Regions from separate parts of the Pseudoalteromonas sp. Angola-7 genome, predicted to be linked through region 1. Evidence: predicted binding sites of a transcription regulator. Region 1 holds the regulator's gene; each other region holds the start of a gene.

Region 1 (4,481 bases):
ATACTAACGGCTATTTTGTCATAGTTATCTGAAACACTTCGCACTAAAGAGGGCAGTAAGTTGACCGGAATATTATCTACGCAATAATAGCCTAAATCTTCAACCACGCGTAAAGCAACCGACTTACCTGAACCAGAACGGCCGCTTATGATAATTAACTCCATTTATAGCCCTTAGTATTTACTACGATTGATCAACAATTACTTGATACAGCTCTGCATCGGTTTTAGCACTACGCAGCTGTTTACAAAATTCTTTGTTGCTCAGTTTATCAGCTATGGTTGCCAGAGTCTTTAGGTGCTGTTGGTTATCGCCATCTGGTACGATGAGTGCAACAAAAATATCAACAGGGCAGTTATCAATAGCATCAAAGTTAACAGGGGTGTCGCTAACAAGTACTAAAGCCAGCGGCTCTTCTACGCCACCCATTCTGCCATGAGGAATGGCGATACCTCGGCCAATACCAGTACTGCCTAGCTTTTCTCTGCTTGCCAGCGCATTAAGAATATCTTGTTGTGGTAAGTAGGGGAGCTTTTCATGAGCTAGCTCACTGATAAACTCTAAAATTCTTTTTTTACTACTAAAAAGGACCGCAGCTTTGCTGCAGTCCTGGCATACTAATGTACTTAATTTCATAATATTAGTGTCTAGCAAGCTTCTCTTTATGTTTTATGACTTGACGATCGAGCTTGTCAATCAACGAGTCTATAGCGGCATACATATCTTGGTGCTCTGTTGAGGCAAATAAATCTGCGCCACTTACATGAATAGTCGCTTCTGCTTTTTGGTTGAGTTTTTCTACATCGAGAATGACATGCACATTGCTAATATGATCTGAGTGCCTTTCTAGCTTTGCAAATTTATTATTTACATAGTCTCTAAGTGAATCAGTTACTTCTACGTGACGACCAGTTAGGTTTAGTTGCATAAGCATTTCCTCTTTGTTTTTTACGTCTTATATCAAACTCTTTCTCTGATTTGACGGTGGAATAGCTAGCGATTCACGGTATTTTGCTATTGTGCGTCTAGCTACTTTAATTCCTTGCTCTGCCAATATATCCGCAATTTTACTATCACTCAATGGTTTAGCTGAGTTTTCCGCGGCAATTAGCTTTTTAATTAGGGCACGTATTGCGGTTGATGAACACTCTCCGCCGTTTTCAGTGCTTACGTGGCTTGAGAAAAAATACTTAAGCTCAAAAATACCACGTGGCGTATGCATATATTTTTGCGTGGTAACACGCGAAATTGTCGATTCATGCATTTCTACCATTTCAGCAACATCGTTTAAAACCATTGGCTTCATGGCTTCGGGGCCATGTTCAAAAAATGCCTGTTGCTGTTTTACAATACAGTTTGTTACTTTGAGCAGCGTGTCGTTTCTGCTTTCAAGGCTTTTTATAAACCATTTAGCTTCTTGTAAGTGAGAGCGAATAAATTGGCTATCACCACTTGATTTTACGGTACGTGACATAGCCGCGTACTGACTATTTACGCGTATTTTTGGCATGCTATCTGGGTTTAGCTCTACCACCCAGCGGCCTTTTATTTTTTTAACCGACACATCCGGTATTACATACTCCGACTCTTCCCTTACTATTGTATCTGCAGGTTTTGGGTTGAGGGTATGTATTAGGGTCATGACCTCTTTAAGCTCGTCTTCTTTAAGCTTAGTCTTTTTCATTAATGTACGATAGTCGCGTGCCGCTAATAGATCAATGTGATCGGTTAAGATCATTTTAGTTTGTTCTATAAAAGGGGTGTCTTTATCAAACTGGTTTAGCTGAATACACAAGCACTCTTGTAAACTGCGCGCGGCTATACCTACAGGGTCAAATAACTGAATACGCTTTAAAACGGCTTCTATTTCATCAAGTTCAACTTCAACTTCGTCATCGTTTTCTTGGTTAAAGCTCTCTAAAATCTCTTCGCAACTTAGCGTTAAAATACCCGAGTCATCTACAGCTTCTACAATGGCAATAGCAATGGCTTCGTCAGTGGGGCTAAAGGGAGTAAGCTGAAGCTGCCACATTAGATACTCATGTAGCGTTTCAGTAGAGGCACCTTGATAAATAGACTCATCTTCCGGCATTGGGCCTGAGGATGCAGCAGGGGCTGCGCTCATGTACTCATCCCAAGTTACATCCATTGCCATATCATCGCTAACGGTGTCTTTATTTAAAGCTTCGCCACTGTCTTGCTCGTACTCGCTGGTTGTATCGTCAGCCGATGCGCTTACGGTTACATCATCCGTATCTGCTTTTTGTTCATTTTTTCCAGCCGACTCTTCCGTGTAATCTTGCTCTTCTACTTCTAATAGCGGGTTGCTATCAAGTGCTTCTTGTATTTCTTGCTGGAGATCCAATGTACTGAGCTGCAGCAAGCGAATCGCTTGTTGCAATTGTGGAGTCATTGTAAGTTGCTGGCCCATGCGCAGCTGTAATGATTGCCTCATGTATCTCTAACAATCCTTTTGTGTTGTTATAATTAATATTAGCAGATGCTTGTAGGTGTGGCTTAAATGTTACAGCCTAAATTGCTCGCCTAAATAAACATCGCGTACAGTTTTGTCATTTAATACGTGTTCTGGGGTGCCAGATGCAATTAGCTCCCCATGAGAAACAATGTAGGCTTTTTCACAAACATCAAGGGTTTCTCTTACATTGTGATCGGTAATTAATACGCCAATGCCACGGTTTTTAAGATGTTCTATTATTTTCTTTATATCTAACACTGAAATCGGATCAACACCAGCAAAAGGCTCATCCAATAAAATAAATTTAGGGTTTGCTGCCAGTGCTCTGGCAATTTCTACACGGCGGCGTTCACCACCAGAAAGCGCCATACCTTGGCTATCGCGAATATGCTGGATACTAAATTCATCAAGTAAGTTGTTAAGCGTTTCTTCACGTGCGGCTTTATTGAGCTCTTTACGCGTTTCTAAAATAGCCATTAAGTTTTGATAAACTGTCAGCTTTCTAAATATTGATGACTCTTGCGGCAAATAGCCAATGCCTAAGCGTGCGCGGCTGTGCATAGGCAATAACGTAATGTCGTTATCATCAATAGAAATTTTACCTTTGTCGCTAGGTACTAACCCTACAATCATGTAAAAGGTGGTGGTTTTACCTGCGCCATTAGGGCCCAATAAGCCAACAATGCTGCCGGCTTCTACCTCAAGGCCTACATTTTTTACAACTTGGCGGCCTTTATAGCTTTTTGCTAATAGTTCTGCTTTTAAGGTGCTCATGGTTGACCTTCGTTACCTGTTTTTTCTTTAATTTTTGCTTCAACAGGCACTAAAATTGTGTGGACACGATCCGTAGAGTTTTCGTCTTTTTCTGCGCTAATAAGCTGCTGCTGCATATCGTAGGTAATACTTTTAGCATTAATTTTTTGACCGGCTTGTGCGACTTCAGCATCGCCAACAAGTGTTAAAAAGCGCTTTGCTACGTCGTAACGTACTTCGTTTGCACTGGCACTCATTACGGTCCCATCGTCTTGCTTTTCTTCGAAGTAGGCTGGGCTGCCAGTGGCAATAAGGAGTTGTTTGTTATCCCCTAAGTCTTCACGTTTATGTACTTCGAGTCGGTCGGCTGTAATTTTGCGATTACCATGCACAATTTCGACGTTCTTTTCAAAAATACCTACGTTTTCTTTAAGTTGGCCTTCTTGACGGTCTGCACTAATAGAAATTTGATTTGCTGGCGGTTGAGCAGCAGGCTCAGCAGCAGAGGCGCTAAATGCAAGCATTAGCGATGGGATAATAAGTATTTTAGTGAGTTTATTGGTCATAATATATTGTTCGCGTATGGTTAATTAGTTTTATTACTTCGGTTTTTAAATCGGCTTCAAGGCCTTTACCGACAATTTTTAAATTAGGCCCAGTGACAACCACTGGCTGCTCAGAGCGCATTGTTAGCGCTTTAATGTCGACTTCGATGTTATCGGCATTGATGTTATCTATCATGGCATTATCAACTAAATTTTTAGCAACCACATTGCCTTCTAAAATAAGTTGTTTATCTTCGTAAAGCGTTGCTTCGTCTGCATTTATTCGCCATGTTTGTTTTTCGTTATACAAGGTGAAAATAGGTTTTTCAAAAAATGTAAAACCAAGCTGTTGGTATAGCTCCATTTTAGCCGCGGTGACTTTATGGCTTATTTTGCCTTGCTCGTCATAGGCTGTTTGCTTAAGCTCTATAGCGGTGTAATCGGGCTTTGCAATTACTTCAGGTTCTTGCTCTGGCGCTACATTTGTTTGGGTAAAATAAGGGTACCAAAGCCAAACCATACAGCCGATGAATAACGCACTGAGTATAACGCGTGCTGCATTCATGAACTGGTGCCTTGTGTTGTAAGCGCTATGCCATTCTCTAGCATAAGTAAGTCTGTGAGCTCTCTAACGGCGCCAAAGCCGCCAGGCATTTGCGTAGTGTAATGCGATAAGCGCTTAATTAGCGGGTGCGCATCGTTAACTG
Region 2 (4,481 bases), on a different contig from region 1:
AGTAACGCTTCAGGTAATACTGGGCGAATTTCACGAATAATTGCTTGGGTAAGCTTAGGAGCACCACAAATAATGTTACCGCTATTGTTGTAGTTAACGCCACCTGCAAAATCAACAACCATGCCGCCAGCTTCTTTTACAAGTAACTCGCCTGCTGCTGTGTCCCATGGTTTTAAACCAATTTCAAAAAAGCCATCAACACGGCCCGCCGCTACATATGCCATATCTAGCGCTGCAGAACCTGCACGACGAATATCAGCAGTTTGTGTAAACAATGCTTTAAACGCGTCTGTGTATGCATCTAAGTGGTGTTTTTGTTTGAAAGGGAAGCCTGTTGCTAGAATTGAACCAGCTAATTCTACGGTTTTAGTAACGCGTAAACGCTTGCTGTTTAGCTGTGCGCCTTGACCACGAGATGCAGTGAAAAGCTCGCCACGAACTGGATCGTAAATTACAGCTTGGTCTAAACGACCTTTTACTTTAAGTGCGATAGAAACCGCGAAATGAGGGATACCCTTGATGAAGTTAGTTGTGCCATCAAGCGGGTCAACAATCCATTGGTAATCTGCATCTTTACCTTTGTGCTCACCTAGTTCTTCACCAACAATGCAGTGATCAGGGTAAGATTTTAAAATTGTATCACGAATTACGGCTTCGGCTTCTTTATCAATGTTAGTCACTAAGTCGTTAGTGCCTTTTTGTTGAATTTCAACTTTTGATAAATCTTCACTTGCGCGAAGTAAAATTTTGCCTGCGTTGCGCGCAGCGCGAACCGCAATGTTTAACATTGGATGCATGGTATTACCTTTGGGTTGTAAAAGAACGTTTATATATTTAAGCCGGCGTATTTTAGCGACTTTTGCCATAAAGTAAACAATAAACCCTAAATACTTTTGTGCGTTTTTTGTACGGCCTTGAAATGCATGTAAATTTATTCGTATCTAAGGCATGTTGGCGTGTATGGATTGAAATTTGTTCAACCAAAGGGCAACTTAATCACAGCCATGATGCAAAGCTTTCGCGTCCTGCTAGCCAACGTATTGATGTAAAAATTAATCTTAAAAGGGCAGTACACGCCAATAATACTAAAAAGTAAAAAAAGTGCTTTACCTAAAGTTAGCTTGAGGTTTTATCTTGTGTTTAAGCAATCAACTAGGGTAAATAATAATGAAATTAGAACACGTACATTTAGTAGTAAACGATATAAATGCCATGCTTAAATTTTACCAAGCAGCTTTTCCTTATTGGTCAATTAGAAGTGAAGGGCATAACACCTGGTATGGCAAACCTAAGCGCTGGGTACATTTTGGCGACGATAATCACTACATTGCTATAAGCGATAATGGCGAGCATAAAAACAGAGATTTGGCAGGGCATCAAGTCGGGCTGGCTCATTTTGCCTACGTTACAAACAACCTAGACGCTGTTATACAGCGCTTAAAACACGCCGGATTTAGCATTGATAAAGAGGGCGCAGAAAACCCATTTAGAAAAAACGTATATTACTTAGACCCAGCAGGGTTCGAGGTTGAGTTTGTGCAGTATATGAGTGACATTCCAAGCGAGCGTAATAACGACTTATAAAATAGGCATAAATAACGGTGTAGAAAAGCGCATAATATGGCTTTTCTACCCATTTGTTTTTACCCGTATTATTTATTACTCACCCCAAGCTGGGCCTTTAAATCATTAGCAAAACTCACAAATTTTTCTTTAATGGTGCGTTTAACTTTTACCTCCACCGAACCTAAAACTGTTTTACCTTCTAGGTTAATTGTGGGGCCTTGGCGCTTATTAAGCGACACCGTTTTGTTTTCAAAACTACCTAATATACAAAACATTTTAGAAACTACATTAACGTGCTCTGGTACGTAAATTTCTTCGCTGCCAAAAATACAATTTACATGCACGGTAACATGTTGGTGGGCAAAAATAGCATCAGTAAAATCTAAAACAATCGACCCCATATAGTTTTGAATATAAATATCTTTAGGCACCACCCATTGGCCGCTACGCTCGCTTGAGCCTAAAATGCTTCGCAGTGTTAAGTTTTCTTCATCCGCTTGTTGGGCGCTGTAGTTAGGGGCAAATTGCGTTTGCTTTTGAGCACTGTACTGGGTATCTGTAGTAAGGGTTAAATCCTCTACTAAATTAAGTAACGCAGTATTATCGGTTGCTTCCATTGCACTGTCTAAGCGCCTTTCAAAGGCTTCAGCTGAAATAACGCCATGGCTGTAGTTATAAATAAGTTGGTCTATTACTTGTTCGCGAACTTGCTCTATTGGGCGGTCTTCAATTTTTACAGACATGGGAATAATCCTTTTTATATGAGTTACCACTGTACATAGCAAGTGGTGTACCAAAACTTAACTATTTATATATCAATGGCTTATTGTTTTAATAACTCCGCTTAATTTATTATATTAACGATAGATTAACCAAAACAGCAATATAATCGTTATTTTCACCACTTAAGAAAGTTTTACCTAATAGCCTGTAAATGTTTACTCGGAGGTATTTTTATTTATACCCAATAAAATAGCTAACTTTATGAATTTAAAGTGTTAATAAAGTTGGCCTAAAGCTCGCATACATAAAAGTGTCTTTAATCAAAAGGAGAAAGATTATGAAAACATTCAACAAATCTATGATTGCGGCTTTAGTTCTAGGTACTACAGCTATGGGTGCTCAAGCGGGCACTTGGGAAAATGAAAGTAAAGATGCTTGGATTGATGGTAAGGCAGAAACAGTGCTTCTTATGAACACTAATCTAAACAACTTTGACATTAACACTGATGTAAAAAATGGCAAGGTAGTACTTACAGGTAAAGTAAACAGCGACCTTGATAAAGAGCTAGCTGAAGAACTTGTAATTAGCCTAGATGGCGTATCTGATGTAGAAAACAACCTAACTGTTGTGAAAAACATGGATATGGACGACAAAGATCGTGACACTATGGATGATGACGATAACGACTTAACTGACGCTAAAATCACCACAGTAATTACTACACGTTTCTTATTTGACTCAGAAGTTGACGGTACAGATATCGACGTTGATACCGACAACGGTATAGTAAAACTTAAAGGTTCTGTTGAAACAGAAGCTGAAAAGCAGTTAGCAGTAAAAATTGCTAAAAATGCTGAAGATGTTCGTGACGTAGTAGATGAACTAACTATTGTTGCTGAATAATACACTATACTAAAAAGCCCAGCTTAGCTGGGCTTTTTGCTTGTCATTTTTAAAGGAGTTATATCATGGATATCATTCGTATAATACTGTCGATTTTATTACCGCCACTGGGTGTATTTTTACAAGTTGGTTTAGGTATGCACTTTTGGCTAAATATTTTACTAACTTTACTGGGTTACTTCCCTGGTTTAATTCACGCTATCTACATTATTGCTAAAAAATAATGTGTGGTGTGTTCAATGTGAGCCGGCCACTTTTTTATAGTTATTAAAATTGTAAAAAAGCGGCTTGCATACTTCTGTGTTTATTTTTCTGTTATTTCCTGCCTATTCGCATGCAAAAAGATTACTATTTAAGCAGTCAGCTTACTGATTGTTAAAATAAAGGTTTTTGCTAGTGACAAGCCTTAAAAAACTTTTTATACTGCAACCCGCTTTAGTCGCTCAGTGGCTAAACGCTTCAAAAATTAACTACCTCGTAGTTATACAAAGTTGGCCCCTTAGCTCAGTTGGTTAGAGCACACGACTCATAATCGTTAGGTCCCCAGTTCGAGTCTGGGAGGGGCCACCATTTTTACAAGCTTCCTAAGTAAACACCTACTAACAGAAATTACCCTGTGCTACCTCTGTGCTACTTTTTATAATATTAATGAACCTAAAATGATGCAATAATTACATGTATATTTTGAATTCATGGGTTACTCTGTTTATGGGTAAATTAAATGGAATGTTTTTTACTTAACTGGTTATGAAAAATATCGAACTGACCAAATACGACTTTCAACTTATGAGCAAGGTCTTTAATAAAAGCATCCTAGTGGAGCTTGCCAAGTTTGGTGAGAGTCATACGCTTGAAAAGATAGTTTCTGAGTTAGAAGCCAATGTGATTCGCCTCGATTATCAGAACCTACCTGCATTTTTTGAGCGGGCATTTCACTTATTGAGACAGCATTACCCAAATGAATATATATATAAAAATGCTATCGCAGAAAAAATAGTAAGAGGGAGGCATAAGCTCTCAAATTCACTCTATGTCACAGAGTTCAAGGTTAATAATACTATTGCGGATGTTGCTATTTTTAATGGTACTTCAACAGCATATGAAATTAAAACTGAGTTTGACTCTTTTCAAAGATTAGACTCTCAGTTGAAAACTTATAAAAAAGCTTTTGAAAGGGTTTATCTTGTTGTACCAAGTGTTGATGTAGAGAAGGCTCTAAAGGTTATAGACGGTACTACTGGGCTTTATGAATTAACAGATAGATATAGCCTAAAAATGTTAAGAGAAG
Region 3 (4,481 bases), on a different contig from region 1:
ATTGCGCTTGTGGTACCGGGCATAAAAAATTTAGCCTCGCTGGTTACTGTGATTGTTGCGGGTATTAGCGCCACAGTTTTAAAAAGCACGGGGTTTGAGTTGTGGTTGGTTTGTGCTGCTCTACTTGCAATGAGTGCAGGCTACTTTACTGCAAGGCTTACACAAAAAAAGGACAGCCCGTTATGATGCTCACTATATTATTAATGGCGTGTATTACCTTTTTTACTCGTTACTTATTTTTACATCATCGCCTTGGTTTTAAAGTGGGCCCTAAAATGCAGCAGTTTTTAAGCTTTAGCGCACCCGCTGTACTAACCGCTATTTGGGTACCTATTATTTTTATAAATGAAGACGGGCTCAACCTTAACTGGCACAACCCTTATTTAAGTGCAGCTATCGTTGCTATTATTGTTGCCTATAAAACACATAATATTTATTACACAACGCTTGCCAGTATGGGGTTATTTTTAATTTTAAACTAGGGCGTGTTGACCTTTGGCGTTTGAATTTGCAGCAGTATGTTTGGTTTTTAGGCAAGGCAGAGCCTGTGAAGTGTGGTTATTCCCCATAAATAGGCGATAACGTAGCATAAATGCCAAACATGCGCTGCCCTTTGGGTTCTGCCTAGGGGCGATAAACTCTGTTGCTCGGTTTTTACTTAGCCCACTAGGTTACAAACCTCGCGCCGCGATTTGATCGCCCCTAGGTTGAACAAATTTCAATCCGCAAAGTTCAACACGCCCTAAATAACAGCCAACCCATTAGCCCATAGTTAAGCGCGGTATTAACACGCCTAAATTTTATACTTTTAGTAACGCGCTACAGCGGGTAGAATGTAGCTAACAACAATAAAAAAGCACCCATCATGCATGAATTTCATCAATTAACGGCTACTGCGCTAGACGGTAAAACAATTAACTTTAGCGACTTTGAAGGCAAGGTTGTGCTTATTGTTAATACCGCAAGTGAGTGTGGCTTTACTAAGCAGTACGAGTCGCTACAAACTCTTCATAGTGAGTACGCGAAAAGCGGATTGGTTATTATTGGTTTTCCATGTAATCAATTTGGTCAGCAAGAGCCAGGCGACGCAACGCAAATACAACAAGGTTGTTTAATCAATTACGGGGTAAGCTTTTTAATGGCCGCTAAAGTGGATGTAAACGGTCGTCACGCCCACCCTGTATTTAGGTATTTAAAATCGGCCTTACCCGGCTTTTTAACACGCAAAATAAAGTGGAACTTCACCAAGTTTTTGATAGCGTCCGATGGCACACCTATCAAGCGCTATGCGCCTTTTACAAAACCAGAAAAGCTAGAAACCACTATTCAACAAGCACTCGCTAAATTAAGTACATAATAAGTAATAAAGAGGCATAAAGCCTCTTTATTGCCAATGTTTAGCCTTTAAACATGCGTAAACGCACATTCAAACCCTAATAAAAAAGGCGCATTATTTTAACTAGCACAATTTAGTCTATGTAATCGTTTAAGTCGTCTTCACCTAGGTTTTTACGCAAACGTTTTTGCTCAAGGTAATCTTCCAACTTCTTTTTCACCTTTTGCTTTTTTTTGTCATGCTGATTACGCCCGACCATTTCGTACTCGTCTTCAACAAAATCATCATCTAGCGCATCGTAACTAAATGTCTTACCCACAACCCACTCCATAAAGTGTTTGAGACCAACTCAGGTTTATTCCTGCACTTGGTAAATTAAAAAAATGTTTAGCGCTAAAATACGAACAAATTAGCACCAAAATAAAGCCACGTGACTATCGTAAATAGCCTTCATGTCAATATTGTGAATAAATAGCGCTAAATTAAGAAAGTGGAAAGTGAGAGTTTTTTATCGTTTCGACAAATAAAATTTATCATTTATTTATTTTTAGTGTTTTTGACTAAAAAGTAGTTTATTTATCAAAATTAAAAATCATTAAAAACACACAAATTTCATAACCTACTGTTTTAAAATAAAAATAAATAATGGCACCAAACTTGTTAGTACTTAGCTGTCATCAACAATTATTAGAGAATAAACATGAAAAATTTACTATTAGTAAGCGCTTTAATTTGTACACCCGCTGCAATGGCACATAACGATAACAATGCGGGCATTTCGTTTAGCAATGAGCAGTGTAATGTAGAGTTTAAAAACGATGTACGCATTAAACCTAGCGAATTAGAAATTTTTACCGCATCTAATCAATTCATGCGCTTTAACAGCAATGGCAACTTAACTATAAATGGCGAACAAATATCCATTAACAGCGAGCAACGCCAAGCGCTTACCCAGTATTCTGACAACTTACGTACGCAGCTACCTGAGGTCGCTAATATTGCCCTAGACGGAGTAAAAATAGCCGGTGTAGCACTAGAGGAAGTAGCTAACGCATTTAATATTGATGGCCTTGATGACTTATCTGGCCTGATGGACGATATAAGACTTGAAGTAGAAAACACCTTTTATCAACAAGGTACGTTTGTAATGGGCCAACAAAGCTTTAATCAATTTGGTGAAAACTTTGAACACCAATTTGAGGAGCAAATAGAAACCGTGGTTGAGTCTGCCGTTATGCAATCAATGGGCAGTATTTTAGTTGCTTTAGGCTCTGAGCTGCTTGGTTCGGGTGGAGATATGGATGCATTTGAGCAACGCATGGAAAATATGGGCGCGCAAATAGAAGAAAAAGTAGAGCTGCATGCCAGTGCGCTTGAAAAGCGTGCCAACTCTTTATGCGACAGCTTTGCCAACATAGCACAGCAAGAAGAGCAATTAGTAGCGCAGTTACCCCAGCTGAAAGGCTACGAGTTATTTACCATTAAACAAAATTAATACACCGCACCGTATTTAACATCCCTTTAGCAGCACTTGTATATTAGGTGCTGCTTTTTTATTCTTTTAGCGTGTGAGCCAGCGCACCTAACGTGGTAATAGCCTGCTCTATTTTTTCGCTCCACTGCACCCCGTAACTTAGCCTAATACAGCTTTTATACTTATTACTTGCTGAAAAAATAAGTCCGGGGGTTATGCTAATACCAGCTTCTAGCGCCAGTAAAAATAACTTTTGACTGTCTACCCCTTGGCCTAAATCAAGCCAAATAACACACCCACCTTTAGGGTCACTAATACGCGTATTTTTAGGCATCGCGTTTAATAAGCACCACCGCATGCGTTCTTTGTTATTACGTAAGCGCTGCCTAAGTACTTTTAAATTACGGTCATACTCACCACTGGCTATAAACTCAGAAAGCGTCCACTGATTTATAAGTGAGGCAGAGCAACTTAATGCACGCTTATGCCGGCGCGCTTGTCCAGCAAACTTGCCTGCTATTAACCAACCTACTCGATAACTTGGTGCAGCCGTTTTTGAAAACGAGGCGCAGCTGATCACAAGCCCCTTTTTTGAATACGCTAAAGCGGGCGTGCCACGCTTGGCAGTAAAGTGCAGATCACCGTACACATCATCTTCTATAAGAACAACATTATGTGACTCTATTAAGTCCACCATTTGCTTACGGCTTTCATCGCTCATAAAGCTGCCAACCGGGTTATTTATGGCGGTCGAAAACAAGCATGCTTTTATATCATGTTGCTCAAGCGCTTGAGCTAAGTCGTTAAGCCAAATACCATTGTCGGGGCATAGCGGAATTTCAAGCGCCTTTAAACCTAAGCTCTCTATTAGTTCAATAATGCCGTGATAACAGGGGGTTTCAATTGCAACCACATCGCCGGGCTTAGTAACACACTTAAGTGCGATAGCCAGCGCCTCTTGCGCGCCATTGGTGATCACCAGTTCATCTATATTTACACCAATACCAAAGCCTAAGTATCTATGCACTAATTGCTTTTTAAGCGCAGCAAAACCATCAATAGGGCCATAATTAATAACACTCGCCCCAGCAATTATCATAACCCGGCGCATGGTGCGGGCTAAAGCTTTATCGGTAGGCGCGGCAGCAACGGGATTGGCAATACCAAAGGCAATTACATTAGGTTGATGAATAGCGCTGTATACCTGCTCTATTAACGCTTGTTTATTTACAGTGACAGGCTCGCGGCTTAGTTTTACACGCTTTGGCAAGCTGTAAACCGTATTAAGCACCGTTAAAAAGTAGCCCGATTTTGCACGTGCCTCTACTAACCCTTGATCTTCTAACGCTTGATACGCTTGCTTAACCGTCGGAATGCTAATATTTAAGTTACTAGCCATTTTACGAAGCGAAGGAAGCTTTTCTCCAGGTAGCAACACCTTTTGTGCTTGCATGTCTTTAATTAGCTCAATAACTTGTTGATATAAAAACTCGGCTTTTTGTTTATTGGCAGCTGGCTGCATATCTCGCCTCAAATCTGTATAGGTTACATTTATACTTTTCTGTATATGGTAAGTATACAGATAGACTCTAAAATAACCACTCAATCGGTTTTTTAGAGGTCTGCCATGAAAAGCGCAGCGCTATATCTCACAACAGTGTTAATTTGGGG
Region 4 (4,481 bases), 410 kb from region 1:
TGCTAAAACGCCGCAAGGGGCTGGCAACGAAATTCAACTTACAGATGCAATTGCCATGCTAATGCAGCAAGAAAAAGTAGACGCGTACGCAATGAAAGGGCGCAGCCACGATTGCGGTAGTAAAATAGGCTACTTAAAAGCAACGATAGAGTTTGCTCTGCGCCGCGACGAGTTTGCAGATGATTTAAAAACATTTATTAAATCGTTAATTTAGTTTTTATTAAATTACCCACCAAGGCGCCTGTTTAGGCGCCTTTTTTAGTGCTAAATTATTAATACCAAAATAGGTAAGGCTTTACTTAATTTTAACGCCGCCAGTAATAAAGATGGTCTACGCTTAATTATGTTCTGAATTTGACTTGCGTTATATAGCAACATAACGTAATTTATATTGTAAAGTTTATGTTAATTGGCATCAAAGTTGTATTAAAAGCCAAACTCACGGAAGGGTCATGTTAATTTTATCTAAGCAGGTAAATTAGCGTGCGGGAGCAAAAATCGCTCATTGTTTAAATTGCTAAGTTAAACGCTTTCTTGTGAGAATGTTTAACTGAAATGTAAGTGCACAGGCACTGCTTTCAGGATAACGGGTACATGCTTAAATTAAAAAAATACTATAAACACTTTTTTGTATGCCTTTTTACGCTTACGTTTGGCACGGCGTGCTCTATTACGCCTACCGCTAAACCTGCTGTTGATAATGAAATACCTAACACCACGCCCGATTACGTATCGATAACTGCACTAGAGCTTGCGCAATTAAAAGATGCCGCAATGCAATGGCAGCAAGCACGCGCCGGTATAGAGCGTATTTTAAAGCTTGAAAAAGAAATTACTTACCTGGTTAATCATATAGATATAATAAACTCTAAAGCTATTGCACAATCTAATGCAAGCCCTGCCTACAGCAGCCGTTACACTCGCACGCCTTCGCGTACAACCAGTAATAAGCCACGTCGTCAGCAAACTTACAAAGCTGCTAACAATAACCAAAAGCAAACTATAAAGCTTAATACCCCTAAACATGTATTTGCATTACAAGTTGCCTCGGTTGATTCTAAGCAGGATGTAGCCAAGGCTTGGCAAGAACTAAATACCAAAGCAGCGCCACTATTTAGAGATAAAATATTAACCAACGTAGAAACCGCAAAAATAAATGATAAAACCTTTTATCGCTTAAAGCTTGGCTCCTATAAAAACCTTAAAAATGCCAAAGCCGACTGTGAAGTATTTAAAATGTATAAGCTCGACTGCATTGTAAGTAACTACACCGATAAGCCAATTAAACTTTAATAGTGATACTAACCCGCAATAATAAATAATCATTTTATGGGGCTAATCGTGTTGCGTTCTGCGTTAATAAATCTCGTTTAGAACAACTAAATAGCGAATTTTTTTGTCTAGCTATCAATACGTTTTACTATCCTCAAAATAGATTACTTAATTAAGCTAATTGGTATAAAAGCGCAATAGGCCGTAGCACGCGTGACTTGCTAAGCGATGATTGGCTGTTAAAATAGCGCCCACTCTTACCCATATTAACAACATACTTATGCTGCACTACAAGGATTTTTTAGCCACATTAGTTTTAGGCTTTGCATTAGCAAGCAGTGCTCACGCACTCGCAACGGCCCAAAAGCAGGCGGTGCTCATTAAAAAAGATGACTTAGCCGTACTAAAAGAGTCAGCGCAGCAGTGGCAACAAACCAAGCCTCAACTAGAAAGACTGTTAAAGCTAGAAAGTGAATTACAGCGCACAGTAGATAAATTAAAACAACTTAACGCGCAGCCAAAACTGCAGCAAACTAACCACTTAGCTGTTGTAAATACAAATGCGCTGTTTGCTGTGCAAGTGGGGGCATATAAAAATAAAGCGGTACTTGAAGCGGCTATAAAGCAATTTCAATCGGCCTCAAATAAGCTTGAAGTAAATACCGAGCAAGTACTGATTGACCAGCACATCTTTTATAGATTAAAGCTTGGTGCGTTTAAAACAAAAGAAGCAGCAAACGATGCATGTAAGTTATTAATAAACAATAATACTTGCTTTGTAACCTACTACGTCAAAACGCCTCAAAGTTAATTAACCTGAACTCTGGTTAAGAGCCTTACTAGCATATTGAACTATCTTGATACTTAAATTTATTATCTCTGGCTAGAGATAGGTTTATTATCCAGAGTTTAGGTTAATTAGGCATAATAATTGCTTTATCCTCGGTATGTTTTGAAGAGGACGGCAACTATGCGCCTTTTACTGCCTTTAGTATTGTTAAATTTAACTGCTTGCAACTTGGTTCCGCCCCCAGAGCCGAGTGTGCCTACTGACGCGCCAAAAGCAGCAATGGCCCCCTATACCGTTAACGAGTATGTAGCAAATCTAGCCTCGCAGCTTAACCATGTAAATGGTGCTTTAAATGCCAATGCGCGCATTGGTGTGAGTAGCTTTTTTTATGCGGATGCTTTAGATACTAAGCTAGTAGCAGGGCAGGCCTCGGGTTTGAGCTTACAAATTCAAGAAAGCTTATTAACGCAATTTACCCAGCTTGGCTATCATACCGTTGAGTACCGCCTTGGCAATAACCTTATATTAGCGCAAAACGCAGACAGCATATTAAGCCGCGACTTAAGTAAATTACGCAATCGCCAAAATATTGACTTAGTCATCACCGGCACTGTAACGCGCCAACAGCATGCTTACATAGTTAATGCACGACTCGTTAATATTGAAAACAAGCAAGTACTGTCGGCAGGCAGCACAGAGATCCCTATAAATGTAATGTGGGGAAACGAAAAAATTCAGCAGCGTGACGGCTCTTTGTACCGCAGCGAATATTAATCAGGAGCACACCATGAGAAACCTATTAATTACCCTATGTTTGCCATTAGGCTTTGGCTGTTCGCAAATGTTAAATTCGCTACATTCAGAGCCGGAGCAAGTTGAGCAAGACAATGCAGCCCAGCTTGTTTCAGAGCAACGTGCGGTAAAAGCACCTGCACCAAATGAAGCGTTATTTCAGTCTAATTTAAACAAGCAAAGTAACTACACCAAAAGTGCCCCCGCAAAACGCAAAAATATAAACCATTATGTGCGCGGTATAATGCAAGACATGGTCGAAAACCTGCAATACGTAAACGACAAAACGCCACTTGCCGTTTCTAGCTTTGTATTTTTAGATGATGACTACAGCGATGGAAGCCTGTTAGGTAACCAAATAGCCGAAAGCTTCATGCACGAGCTGCATAGTTTTGGAGTACCGGTTATCGATTTTAAAACCACCGATTATATGCGAGTAACCCCCGCAGGCGACTTTGTATTTAGCCGCGACTACCTAGAGCTAAACCAAGATCAAAACTTTAATTACGTATTAGCAGGAACACTTGTGAGCCACCAAGGTGGCGTACTGGTAAATGCACGAATAGTGGGCATTAAAAGTAAAGCGGTAGTGGGCAGTGCGCAAGGGTTTATTCCTCAATCAGTGGTTGATGCGCTAAACAGTAGCTATCGCACCGACGGAATTATGCTTAAACAAGCAAGCGAGTGAGGTTGACCATGTTTTACAAACTATCTGCTATAGCGGGGCTAACGGCAACGTTAGCATTAACTGGCTGTTCAATAACGCAAAATAATGAGCATAACGAAAGCATAAACACGCGCTCAGATTACACCGTGGTAACGCAAAGTAGCCAACTAAAGCCTATGTATGCCAACCAATCTGTGCAGCAGCAAAGTGAGTACGACACAGCAAGGCAGTTTACACCGCTTAAACACCACAAAACGCTGGCAAACTATGTAGAGCAAATGGCGCTGGATTTAGTCGATACGCTTGAAGCCGAAGCGCCCGATAACAACAGCATCAACATAGCGGTTACCACCATTGTAGATTTAGACGCATCGCTTAATAAAAGTAATCAGTTGGGTAATCAATTAGCAGAGACGTTTATTCATCAGCTGCAAAAATTTGGCTACGGCGTGGTAGATTTTAAAACCATGGACAACATTGATGTATCAAACAGAGGCGACTTCGTGTTATCGCGCGATATAGAAAAGCTAAGCGAAAGCAGCATGGCTAACTATGTATTAGCAGGTACGTTAATTTACCGCCCAAATGGCGTAGCAGTAAACACCCGCGTTATAAATGTTCACAGCAAACATATTGTAGCAAGCAGCCGTAAACTCATACCGCTGTACGTGTTAAACAAAGAAGATATATATTTATCAAGCAATTAAGTTAATTTTAGCTTGATATGAAAAACAAAATGCCGTTATAATTTTTGTAAGCTGTAAGCTGTAAGCTGTAAGCTGTAAGCTGTAAGCTGTAAGCTGTAAGCTCTATGCGGCCTCTTAGTTAAATGGATATAACGGCCCCCTCCTAAGGGGCAGTTGCAGGTTCGATTCCTGTAGGGGCTACCAATTCATGTTTTCCATAGTAATTCATATTAGTTCATATTGACTCGTACCAAGTCAACTTCCCTTCTTATCT

Evidence for each region. Region 1 encodes sigma-54, which starts transcription at its own class of promoters, with help from an activator protein. Its sites were predicted from a motif close to GTTGGCACGNNNNTNGNNT; they were not measured.
Region 2: the regulator sigma-54 is predicted to act here: its motif matches at 2,573-2,591, upstream of PSH50_RS13120 (BON domain-containing protein).
Region 3: the regulator sigma-54 is predicted to act here: its motif matches at 1,981-1,999, upstream of PSH50_RS18700 (YggN family protein).
Region 4: the regulator sigma-54 is predicted to act here: its motif matches at 2,191-2,209, upstream of PSH50_RS05015 (FlgO family outer membrane protein).

The regions. Positions count from the first base shown of each region.
Region 1 is NZ_JAQREL010000003.1:419,760-424,240, reverse strand. It holds gene rapZ (RNase adapter RapZ) at 1-164, opposite strand, end outside; gene PSH50_RS06810 (PTS sugar transporter subunit IIA) at 184-636, opposite strand; gene hpf (ribosome hibernation promoting factor) at 641-928, opposite strand; gene PSH50_RS06800 (RNA polymerase factor sigma-54) at 956-2,455, opposite strand; gene lptB (LPS export ABC transporter ATP-binding protein) at 2,525-3,250, opposite strand; gene lptA (lipopolysaccharide transport periplasmic protein LptA) at 3,247-3,795, opposite strand; gene lptC (LPS export ABC transporter periplasmic protein LptC) at 3,785-4,339, opposite strand; gene kdsC (3-deoxy-manno-octulosonate-8-phosphatase KdsC) at 4,336-4,481, opposite strand, start outside.
Region 2 is NZ_JAQREL010000009.1:67,744-72,224, reverse strand. It holds gene suhB (inositol-1-monophosphatase) at 1-797, opposite strand, end outside; gene PSH50_RS13135 (hypothetical protein) at 920-1,096, shown strand; gene PSH50_RS13130 (VOC family protein) at 1,168-1,584, shown strand; gene PSH50_RS13125 (LiaF domain-containing protein) at 1,653-2,309, opposite strand; gene PSH50_RS13120 (BON domain-containing protein) at 2,627-3,193, shown strand; gene PSH50_RS13115 (YqaE/Pmp3 family membrane protein) at 3,259-3,417, shown strand; tRNA gene PSH50_RS13110 (tRNA-Ile) at 3,687-3,763, shown strand; gene PSH50_RS13105 (sce7726 family protein) at 3,941-4,481, shown strand, end outside.
Region 3 is NZ_JAQREL010000018.1:22,147-26,627, reverse strand. It holds gene PSH50_RS18720 (AzlC family ABC transporter permease) at 1-186, shown strand, start outside; gene PSH50_RS18715 (AzlD domain-containing protein) at 183-482, shown strand; gene PSH50_RS18710 (glutathione peroxidase) at 866-1,357, shown strand; gene PSH50_RS18705 (PA3496 family putative envelope integrity protein) at 1,470-1,655, opposite strand; gene PSH50_RS18700 (YggN family protein) at 2,037-2,831, shown strand; gene PSH50_RS18695 (PLP-dependent aminotransferase family protein) at 2,890-4,332, opposite strand; gene PSH50_RS18690 (DMT family transporter) at 4,438-4,481, shown strand, end outside.
Region 4 is NZ_JAQREL010000003.1:8,135-12,615, reverse strand. It holds gene galU (UTP--glucose-1-phosphate uridylyltransferase GalU) at 1-214, shown strand, start outside; gene PSH50_RS05025 (SPOR domain-containing protein) at 595-1,293, shown strand; gene PSH50_RS05020 (SPOR domain-containing protein) at 1,505-2,083, shown strand; gene PSH50_RS05015 (FlgO family outer membrane protein) at 2,243-2,836, shown strand; gene PSH50_RS05010 (FlgO family outer membrane protein) at 2,850-3,542, shown strand; gene PSH50_RS05005 (FlgO family outer membrane protein) at 3,551-4,228, shown strand; tRNA gene PSH50_RS05000 (tRNA-Arg) at 4,337-4,411, shown strand.